One region of the Rouxiella chamberiensis genome, then DNA from elsewhere that is predicted to be linked to it. Evidence: predicted binding sites of a transcription regulator. Region 1 holds the regulator's gene; the other holds the start of a gene.
What was found. The regulator PurR, encoded in region 1, represses purine synthesis genes. The targets are predictions, from matches to a motif close to CANGCAAACGTTTGCNTG.

Region 1 (5,509 bases):
TTTGTCACCCGCTTTTGGGGAATACTGGGACATCTTTTGATGTTTAACTTCGGCCTAATATTGGTAGCGACGCCATGCGTTTAATGTTTACGCTTTTTGTGCTGCTGTTTACCCAGCTTTTTTGAATTTGGCGCATGCTTCGCCAAGCAGTCGCGTTTCCGTGCAGCAGGCGGAAAAACATATTAATCAGGCAAAACCTGATGAACGACGAAAGCGAAAGGTCGTCGCCAAAAGCAGTAAAAAGTCCAAGATTGTTCCGGTAAAGGAGCAGACAAAAGCAAAAGAGCATGGCAAAAGCAAAACCCGGGTGCAGGCGAAAAGCAAAATCATTCGTAAACATCCTGCCAGCACCAAGCTTGTCAGAACCAAAGCCGAAAAGCCGAAGAAAGAGATTACCTCGATTACCCGTTCTGTTGCCTCGACCACCAATGTGCTCTGCGCGACAGACGTGAAAAAGCTTACGGCCGCCACCGAAAGCACAAGGCAAAAGCCGATACCTGCGCCCCACTAACATTGAGTGCCGCACACAAGAAAAAGTATCTGCATGCCAAAGAGACCGCGATGAACAAGTTGATGCACCAGGTTGGCAAACCTTATCGCTGGGGCGGCACCTCGCCCAATACCGGTTTCGATTGCAGTGGTCTGGTGTATTACGCGTATAAAGATTTAATGCGTATTCGCATGCCGCGTACCGCCAACGAGATGTATCACCTGCGCGATGCCGCGCCAATTGCTCGCGGTGAACTCGAGTCGGGCGATCTGGTGTTCTTCCGCATCTCCAATCGCGGCGCGGCAGACCATGTTGGCGTCTACGTAGGTAACGGCAAGTTCATTCAGTCACCGCGTACCGGCGAAGACATAAAAATCAGTTATCTGGGCGACAACTACTGGCAAAACCACTATGTAGGCGCGCGCCGGGTCATGACCCCCAAAACGATTCGTTAAATAATGATTTCTCGCTTGAAACCTGTGAATAGCATTTAACGAATGGTTTAACCTTAGCGTGCCGGGCACGTAGGGTAAAATAGTAGAGGGCGATTTCTTTAATAGGAAATCGCCCTTTTTATTGCCTTTTTTGACCCTGCCAAGGCGTTTCACACTCACCAAGAGCGCGAAAACGCAAATTTGGCTTTCCCTTTATTAAGATATAAGAGAAAATTAGCGGTTACCACGCTGTGTGCCCGGTCTTTGCTGTCCGACGCTTCTTTCAGGCCATCCTGAAACCCCCAACGATTTGACTGCCTAAAATGATTTAAGCAGTTGAATGCACGCAGGCAAACGATTAACAAAAAACTAACGTGCTGAAAAGGGTTAGTTCAGGAGTGATTTTTACATGGCCACGATCAAAGATGTCGCCAAGCGCGCTGGTGTTTCGACTACAACCGTGTCGCACGTCATCAATAAAACCCGTTTCGTCGCCGAAGAAACCAAAGCCGCCGTGCGTGCCGCCATCAAAGAGCTGCACTATTCGCCGAGCGCCGTGGCGCGTAGCCTCAAGGTCAACAACACCAAGACTATCGGACTGCTTGCCACCTCCAGCGAAGCGCCCTACTTTGCCGAAGTGATCGAAGCCGTTGAAAACAGCTGCTTCGCCAAAGGCTATACGCTCATTCTCTGCAACTCGCATAATGATTTCGAAAAGCAGAAAGCCTATCTGGCGATGCTGGCGCAAAAGCGCGTCGACGGTCTGCTGGTCATGTGCGCCGAATATCCTGCCGAATTGCTGGCGATGCTGGAAGAGTACCGTTCCATCCCTATGGTCGTGATGGACTGGGGCGAAGCGCAGAATGATTTTACCGACTCCATCATCGATAACGCCTTTGAAGGCGGATATCTGGCGGGACGTTACCTGATCGAGCGCGGGCATCGCGACATCGGCGCCATTCCGGGTCAGTTAAACCGCAACACCGGCGGCGGCCGTTATCGCGGCTTCTTGAAAGCCATGAACGAAGCCAATATCGCCGTGCGCGACGAATGGGTGGTTCAGGGCGATTTCGAGCCGGAGTCGGGTTATCAGGCGATGCAGAAAATCCTCAACCAGAAACAACGACCTACGGCGATTTTCTGTGGTGGCGATGTCATGGCGATGGGCGCGATTTGCGCCGCCGACGAAATGGGTCTGCGCGTCCCGCAGGACATCTCGGTAATTGGCTATGACAACGTGCGCAACGCCCGCTACTTCTCGCCTGCGCTGACTACCGTGCATCAGCCGAAAGAGCGGTTGGGTGAAATGGCATTCACCATGCTGCTTGACCGCATCATCAGCAAGCGCGAGATTCAGCAGACGATTGAAGTGAAACCGAAACTGGTCGAACGTCGTTCTGTCGCCGACGGTCCGTTCATCGACTATCGTCGTTAACCGCAAGCTTTTCATCTTGCTCTTTCAAGCGCCTGCTTTTGCAGGCGTTTTTATTGATGCTCCGCCCTAACGCAGCCATTCTCTGTTCAACGTTTCGCTATCGCCCAGATAATCCAGCAGCCAGTCCAGCGCCGGGGAGTGATTGCGCTGATCCCAGGTCAGGCAGCACGGGCTTTGCGGAAAACGGGTGGCTAAATCCAGCACGCAGAGCTTGTGTTGCGCAATCCAGCTTTCCACCATGTGCACCGGCAGCATACCCACGCACAGCCCTTCGCAGAGACAATCCAGCGCGCAGGTCCAGTCCGGCACCACCAGGCGTCGCTGGTTGTCGAGTGTCCAGGTATCGCGTTTCGGCAGATTTCTTGACGTGTCTTCGATACACAATGCGGGAAACGGACGAAGCGCGTCATCGTTGAGCGGACCTTGATGTTGCGCCAGCGGATGCGAGACGCTCACCACGCAGTGCCAGGGCAAGGTGCCCATATCGCGAAAGCTGAAGCGGCCGCCAACCGGCACGGCACTGGTCGCGCCAATCGCCACGTCGGCACGACCGTCTGCCAGCGCGTCCCAGACGCCGTTGAACACCTCGCCCTGAATGAGCAACTCGGTATCGGGAAAGGCGCGATAGAAATCCACCACCAGCTGGCGCACGCGCGCAGGTTTGACGATGCGGTCGATGGCAACCCGCAGCTGTCCGCTCCAGCCGTTTGCTACCTGCTGACAATGGCGGCGCGTTGATATCATTTTTTTGATAAGCACCCGCGCTTCATCGACAAATAATCGGCCTGCGGGGGTTAATTCCACATCGCGATGCCGCCTTTCAAACAGCGGCACGGCCAGCCACTCTTCAAGCTGGCGCACCTGATAACTGATGGCCGAAGGAACGCGATTCAGCTCCTGAGCCGCAGCCGTAAAGCTGCCGTTGCGCGCCACCGCATCAACGACTTCGAGTGAATATTCCGACCACATTCCTCTCTCCTCACCACCGCAGACGCCGCTGCGCTCTGCTTTCAAAATATTTGAATCAATGGTGCAAATATTAGCGTTTCACAAGCCTTGCCCCAAGCGGATAAACTGCGCCACTGCTTTCCTCTACCAAAACATGCCCCTACAACAGCTTCGGCTATGTTTTAGCAATATAAGAGAACATCATGAAACCTACGTTTGGCTTTTTACTTTATTTAGCCGGTCTGAGTATGCTCGGATTCCTGGCGACCGACATGTACCTGCCCGCTTTCGGCGCGATGCAAGAAAGTCTCGAGGCCTCGGCCGGTGCCATCAGCTCAAGTCTGAGCGTCTTCCTTGCCGGCTTCGCGGCGGCGCAGCTGATTTGGGGTCCGCTCTCCGACCGTTTTGGCCGCAAACCTATCCTGCTCGCCGGACTCGGCCTGTTCACGGCAGGCTGCCTTGGCATGATCTGGGTACAAAGTACGGCGTTACTGCTGGCGCTGCGCTTCGTGCAGGCGGTCGGCGTCTGTGCGGCGGCGGTAAGCTGGCAGGCGCTGGTAGTCGATCGCTATAGCGCGACCGTCGCCAGACGCACCTTTGCCAGCATCATGCCGTTGGTGGCGCTTTCACCGGCTCTCGCACCGCTGGTTGGCGCGTGGGTGCTGAATCACTTTAACTGGCGGGTTATCTTTGCGTTGCTGCTGATTCTGGGCGCCCTGCTGCTGTTCTTTACCCTGACCCTCAAGGAAAAGGTAAAAAGCGCCGCGCAGTCCAGCTCTCCTCAAAACGGCATTGGCAGTATGCTGGCTTCACCCGTCTATAGCGGCAACGTACTGATTTATGCCGCCAGTTCGGCCGGATTCTTTGCATGGCTGACCGGATCGCCATTTATTTTAGGCGAGATGGGTTATGGGCCTTCTGCCATTGGTCTGAGTTATGTCCCTCAAACTATTGCATTTTTACTGGGTGGATATGGTTGCAGAATGCTTATCGGCAAAATTGACGGCACCCGCCTGCTCCCGTGGCTATTATTGGGCTATGCTTTTAGCGTTATTTCGCTGTTCCTGGTCGCCACGCTGACTTCAGCGCCATTAACAGGATTGCTTACCCCATTCTGTTTCATGGCTTTTGTGAATGGTGCCTGTTATCCGATTGTGGTGGCGAATGCGCTGATGCCTTTCCCGGCAAATACCGGCAAGGCGGCAGCATTACAAAATACCTTGCAGCTTGGGCTCTGTTTTATTGCCAGTATGCTGGTGTCGACGTTTATTGCCCGGCCGCTGTTGGCGACGGTCACGGTAATGTTAACGACGGTAGGATTAACAGTAGTGGGATATTTCATGACGCGGAAAGTGGTTAAACAGAAGTCCAGACATCCAGAAGCAAAGCATGCTAACTGATCGCGGTAATTGCTATATCAAACAGTAACTTGAACAATAGGTGCGCCTGCAAACATTTATTATTGAGAATGCGCGCAGGCGAGCTTATACTCAATTCAACATAATAAAATAACACTTTTACAAAACTTTTAGCACAAGTTACTTTTGGGCGCGGGAAACGCGTCACATTATTAGTACAAGGATGTTTCACCGCGGCGCTACAACGTCAGGTGTCCTTCGTATTTTCCTCTGTTCATAGTCGTATATCAGACAAGAAGATTATTTCGTCTGTTCTCATAAGACCTGCCGATAGCCCATGCTTTTTAAGCAGGTTAATAAGTCAGAAGAGAAAAGTGATGGAGAAGCTATGAGTACATCGTGTGTAGAAGACTTAAGTATTCAAGACAATCAGTGGTACCGAATCGCGAACGAAATGTTATCGATGGCAGGTATTGAAGTTAATGGATCCCGCCCTTTTGACATTACCGTAAAAAATCCCGATTTTTTTAAACGCGTCCTGCAGGAAGGCTCACTGGGTCTGGGTGAAAGTTACATGGACGGCTGGTGGGAATGTGAAAGACTCGACATTTTCTTCCAGCGCGTGGTCGCCGCCGGACTCGAGAGCAAACTTCCGCATCATTTAAAGGACACCCTTCGCATCGCGGCGGCACGTCTGACCAACCTGCAATCCAGAAAACGTGCCTGGATCGTGGGCAAAGAGCATTATGATCTCGGCAACGATCTGTTCAGTAAAATGCTCGACCCCTATATGCAATACTCCTGCGGTTACTGGAAAGACGCCACCACACTCGAGCAGGCGCAG
Region 2 (5,509 bases), 1.1 Mb from region 1:
CAAAAGACGCGCTACCCAAAACCAGAGCCGCAACGACCGTTTGTGAAACCCTGTGCATTTTAAAATTCATAACTACTCCAGACACCAATACAATGTTGGCGTCTCTATATTCCCTGATTCAAAAGGGTGATTGACGGGCATTTATTACCGTTGGCACGCTGTCTCTTTTGAATGTCGACTTTTGTGCCTAACCGTTTGTTTATAAATGATTAATTAAATAGCCAATTCAATAACTTATCGCAATTATATTAAAGTATCGATATATATGCTTTTGCAATAGTTCATCGACTTAAAATTAGCTGGCTATTTATTAACATAACCTTTTGGCAAAATCCAATAACCAAAACGGAATAATTTATATCAATACTCATCACTGGATGCGTTTGGACACAAAGGGAAGCAATTCGGCGGGGGAGAATAACGAGTCAAATGAATGCATGATTATTCATAAACTGCATATTGACCATTTATTGAGCGGTTACAACGATTTGTCTTGTCGATGCAGGGTAAAATCCGACATTATCGCGTTCAGGGTAATAGATTTTACTGATACAGGCACGCCTCTATCATAATTTTCTAATTATGAGGCAATTTCACTGGCCCCAATAGGGCAGGGTCGTTAACCTGCTTCTGTTTCTGGCAGCATACATTAATAAAGAGAGAAATTATGAGCAAAGCTGATATCCGCATGGCGATTGCCGGTTCCGGTGGGCGCATGGGTCGCCAGCTGATTCAGGCCGTACAGCAGGCCGAAGGCGTGGTTTTGGGCGCGGCATTGGAGCGCAAAGGGTCTTCACTGGTCGGCACCGATGCCGGTGAATTGGCTGGCGTCGGCGTCCTGAACGTCAAGGTCAGTGACGATCTGCACGCCGTCGCCAATGATTTCGATATTCTCGTCGATTTCACTCGTCCCGAAGGCACGCTGGAACACCTGGATTTCTGCCTCAAGCACGCCAAGGGGATTGTTATCGGCACGACGGGCTTTGATGATGCAGGCAAGGCCGCGATTCAGCAGGCCGCCAACGAAATTCCTGTGGTCTTCTCCGCCAACTTCAGTGTCGGCGTAAACGTCGTGCTCAAGTTGCTGGAAAAAGCCGCCAAGGTCATGGGCGACTACACCGATATCGAAATTGTCGAAGCGCACCATCGCCACAAGGTCGATGCGCCATCCGGCACCGCGCTGGCCATGGGTGAAGCTATCGCCGGGGCGCTGGGTCGTGACCTCAAAGATTGTGCCGTTTACGCGCGCGAGGGTTACACCGGCGAACGCGACCCGATGAGCATCGGTTTTGCGACTATCCGTGCTGGCGATATCGTGGGTGAACACACTGCCATGTTTGCCGATATCGGCGAGCGTGTCGAGATAACCCACAAGGCCTCAAGCCGCATGACCTTCGCAAATGGTGCCGTTCGTGCCGGAAAATGGGTATCTTCCAAGAATAATGGTCTTTTCGACATGCGCGATGTGCTCGGTCTAGAAGATTTATAAGTTTACCTTACAACTGTGATGTGGTTGTTTTGATCATAATGTTTTGATAAAAGGGCATAAATTTTAATGCCCTTTTCTTTTGCCTATAAAATTAGGGTTATCTTTTACTTTTGTATTGTAATGCCTATTTGTCATTGTTTTCTGCCTTTGGATTACCGTATTGGTTAAAATGTCACCGCCCAATATCTATTGGTTCAAGCAAAGTTAATGAAAAAATGAATTTTCCAGACAATCCCCTTCGCAAACGTTTACTATGCCCACTTATCCTGTCCTTTTATCGCTATTCGTGACTCATTTCGCTGAGTGCAGCAAAAAACAGTAAAATAATGGTGCTTTTGGTAGACAAAATCGGCGCTCATCATTAGAATGCGCGCAATTTGCCAAAAATTAGCTTTGGGCCGAAAAAAATAACCGCTCCGAGTGCGATTTTTGCATTGATCAGGTCACCGGATCTGAATTAATATGCAAATATAATGATTGATTATTCTTGGAGGATGCTTTGATAAAGTCAGCGCTATTGGTTCTGGAAGACGGAACCCAATTCCACGGTCGTGCCATCGGGGCAGAAGGAACGGCAGTGGGGGAAGTGGTCTTCAATACGTCGATGACCGGTTATCAAGAAATCCTCACTGATCCCTCCTATTCCCGCCAGATAGTCACCCTTACTTATCCTCATATCGGCAATGTCGGCACCAACGCCGCTGATGAAGAATCCTCTGCAGTACACGCCCAAGGCCTGGTTATCCGCGATCTCCCTCTTATTGCCAGCAACTACCGTAATGAAGAGACCCTGTCGGATTACCTGAAACGCCTGAACATCGTCGGCATTGCAGACATCGATACCCGTAAACTGACTCGCCTGCTGAACGAAAAGGGCGCGCAGAACGGCTGCATCATCGCCGGTGATTCGGTAGATGCCGCACTGGCGCTGGAGAAAGCCAAAGCGTTCCCTGGCCTGAAAGGCATGGACCTGGCGAAAGAAGTGTCTACCCAGGAATCCTATAGCTGGCAGCAGGGCAGCTGGACGCTGGAAGGCGACCTGCCGGAAGCCAAAGAGGCCGAAGCGCTGCCCTATCACGTAGTCGCCTACGATTACGGCGTGAAACGCAACATCCTGCGCATGCTGGTTGACCGTGGCTGCCGCCTGACCGTGGTTCCGGCGCAAACGCCTGCCGAAGACGTGCTGAAACTGAATCCGGACGGTATCTTCCTGTCCAACGGACCGGGCGACCCGGAGCCTTGCGATTACGCCATCGAGGCTATCCAGACTTTCCTGACTACCGAGATCCCGATTTTCGGTATCTGTCTGGGCCACCAGCTGCTGGCGCTGGCCTGCGGTGCCAAGACCTCCAAGATGAAGTTTGGTCACCACGGCGGCAACCATCCGGTGAAGAACATGGACACCAACACCGTGATGATTACCGCGCAGAACCACGGTTTTGCCGTAGACGAAGCGACGCTGCCTGCGACATTGCGTACGACGCACAAATCACTGTTCGACGGTACCCTGCAAGGTTTGCATCACACCACCAAGCCGGCGTTCTGCTTCCAGGGTCATCCTGAAGCCAGTCCAGGCCCGCACGATGCAGCCCCTCTGTTCGATCACTTCATTGAACTGATCGACGTCTACCGTAACAGCGCGAAATAATTAACAGGAGCAGATAATGCCAAAACGTACAGACATAAAAAGCATTCTGATTCTGGGCGCAGGTCCGATCGTTATCGGACAGGCCTGTGAGTTTGACTATTCGGGTGCCCAGGCGTGTAAAGCGCTGCGCGAAGAAGGCTATCGCGTCATTCTGGTGAACTCCAACCCTGCGACTATCATGACCGACCCGGAAATGGCCGATGCGACCTACATCGAACCCATTCACTGGGAAGTGGTGCGCAAGATCATCGAAAAAGAGCGTCCGGATGCGGTTCTGCCTACCATGGGCGGCCAGACTGCACTGAACTGTGCGCTTGAGCTCGAGCGTCAGGGCGTGCTTGCCGAATTCGGTGTGACCATGATAGGCGCGACCGCCGATGCCATCGACAAGGCCGAAGACCGTCGTCGTTTCGACATCGCGATGAAGAAAATCGGCCTGGGTACTGCGCGTTCCGGCATTGCCCACAACATGGAAGAAGCGCTGGCGATTGCGGCCGACGTCGGCTTCCCGTGCATCATTCGTCCTTCCTTTACCATGGGCGGAACCGGTGGCGGCATCGCGTACAACCACGAAGAGTTCGAAGAGATCTGTACCCGCGGTCTGGATCTTTCCCCAACCAAAGAGCTGCTGATTGACGAGTCGCTGATTGGCTGGAAAGAGTACGAGATGGAAGTGGTGCGCGACAAGAACGACAACTGCATCATCGTGTGTTCTATCGAAAACTTCGATGCAATGGGGATTCACACCGGTGACTCCATTACTGTCGCACCGGCGCAGACACTGACCGACAAAGAATATCAAATCATGCGTAACGCCTCGCTGGCGGTACTGCGTGAAATCGGCGTGGAGACGGGCGGTTCCAACGTTCAGTTCTCCGTGAACCCGAAAGACGGCCGTCTGATAGTCATCGAGATGAACCCGCGTGTTTCCCGTTCTTCTGCTCTGGCCTCGAAGGCGACCGGTTTCCCGATTGCCAAGGTGGCAGCCAAGCTGGCCGTAGGTTACACCCTCGACGAACTGATGAACGACATCACCGGCGGCAAGACACCGGCTTCGTTCGAACCGTCCATCGACTACGTGGTGACCAAGATCCCTCGTTTCAACTTCGAGAAATTTGCCGGTGCCAACGACCGTCTGACTACGCAGATGAAATCCGTCGGTGAAGTCATGGCGATTGGCCGTACCTTCCAGGAATCCATGCAGAAAGCCCTGCGCGGTCTGGAAGTGGGCGCAAGCGGCTTCGACCCGGTTGTCAGCCTGGAAGACCCTGAAGCGCTGACCAAAATTCGTCGTGAACTGAAAGACGCAGGCTCCGACCGTATCTGGTACATCGCCGATGCTTTCCGCGCCGGTATGACCGTCGAAGGCGTCTTCAGCCTGACCAACATCGACCGCTGGTTCCTGGTGCAGATTGAAGAGCTGGTCAAGCTGGAAGGCGAAGTGGCGAAAGGCGGCATCAATGCCCTGAACTACGATTTCCTGCGTGTCCTGAAACGCAAAGGCTTTGCGGATCTGCGTCTTGCCAAACTGGCGGGCGTGTCCGAAAGCGAAATGCGCAAACTGCGCCACAAGCTGCATCTGCATCCGGTCTACAAGCGTGTTGATACCTGTGCGGCGGAATTCTCGACCGACACCGCGTACATGTATTCCACCTATGAAGAAGAGTGCGAATCCAACCCTACCAATGACAAGCCAAAAATCATGGTGCTGGGCGGCGGTCCGAACCGTATCGGTCAGGGTATCGAATTCGACTACTGCTGCGTACACGCCTCGCTGGCGCTGCGCGAAGACGGTTTCGAAACCATCATGGTCAACTGTAACCCTGAAACGGTTTCTACCGACTATGACACCTCTGACCGCCTGTATTTCGAGTCGGTAACGCTTGAAGACGTGCTGGAAATCGTGCGTATCGAGCAGCCGAAAGGCGTGATTGTCCAGTACGGCGGCCAGACTCCGCTGAAACTGGCGCGCGAGCTTGAAGCCTGTGGCGTGCCGATTATCGGTACCAGCCCGGACGCTATCGACCGTGCAGAAGACCGTGAACGTTTCCAGCAGGCGGTTATCCGTCTTGGCCTGAAACAACCGGCAAACGCCACCGTGGCGACCATCGAGCAGGCGGTAGAAAAAGCCGTCGGCATCGGTTATCCGCTGGTGGTGCGTCCTTCCTACGTGCTGGGCGGCCGTGCAATGGAAATCGTCTATGACGAAATCGACCTGCGTCGCTACTTCCAGAACGCGGTGAGCGTTTCCAACGATGCACCGGTGTTGCTTGACCGTTTCCTCGACGACGCGGTGGAAGTGGATATCGATGTCATCTGCGACGGCGAGCGTGTGCTGATTGGCGGCATCATGGAGCACATCGAGCAGGCGG

Region 2: a site for PurR is predicted at 1,727-1,744, ahead of carA (glutamine-hydrolyzing carbamoyl-phosphate synthase small subunit). Genes of this name have one in related genera too.

The regions. Positions count from the first base shown of each region.
Region 1 is NZ_CP114058.1:2,096,365-2,101,873, forward strand. It holds partial or broken gene O1V66_RS21765 (C40 family peptidase) at 75-945, shown strand; gene purR (HTH-type transcriptional repressor PurR) at 1,334-2,359, shown strand; gene punR (DNA-binding transcriptional activator PunR) at 2,426-3,328, opposite strand; gene punC (purine nucleoside transporter PunC) at 3,511-4,707, shown strand; gene cfa (cyclopropane fatty acyl phospholipid synthase) at 5,054-5,509, shown strand, end outside.
Region 2 is NZ_CP114058.1:3,150,356-3,155,864, reverse strand. It holds gene O1V66_RS14600 (porin) at 1-70, opposite strand, end outside; gene dapB (4-hydroxy-tetrahydrodipicolinate reductase) at 668-1,489, shown strand; gene carA (glutamine-hydrolyzing carbamoyl-phosphate synthase small subunit) at 1,989-3,137, shown strand; gene carB (carbamoyl-phosphate synthase large subunit) at 3,154-5,509, shown strand, end outside.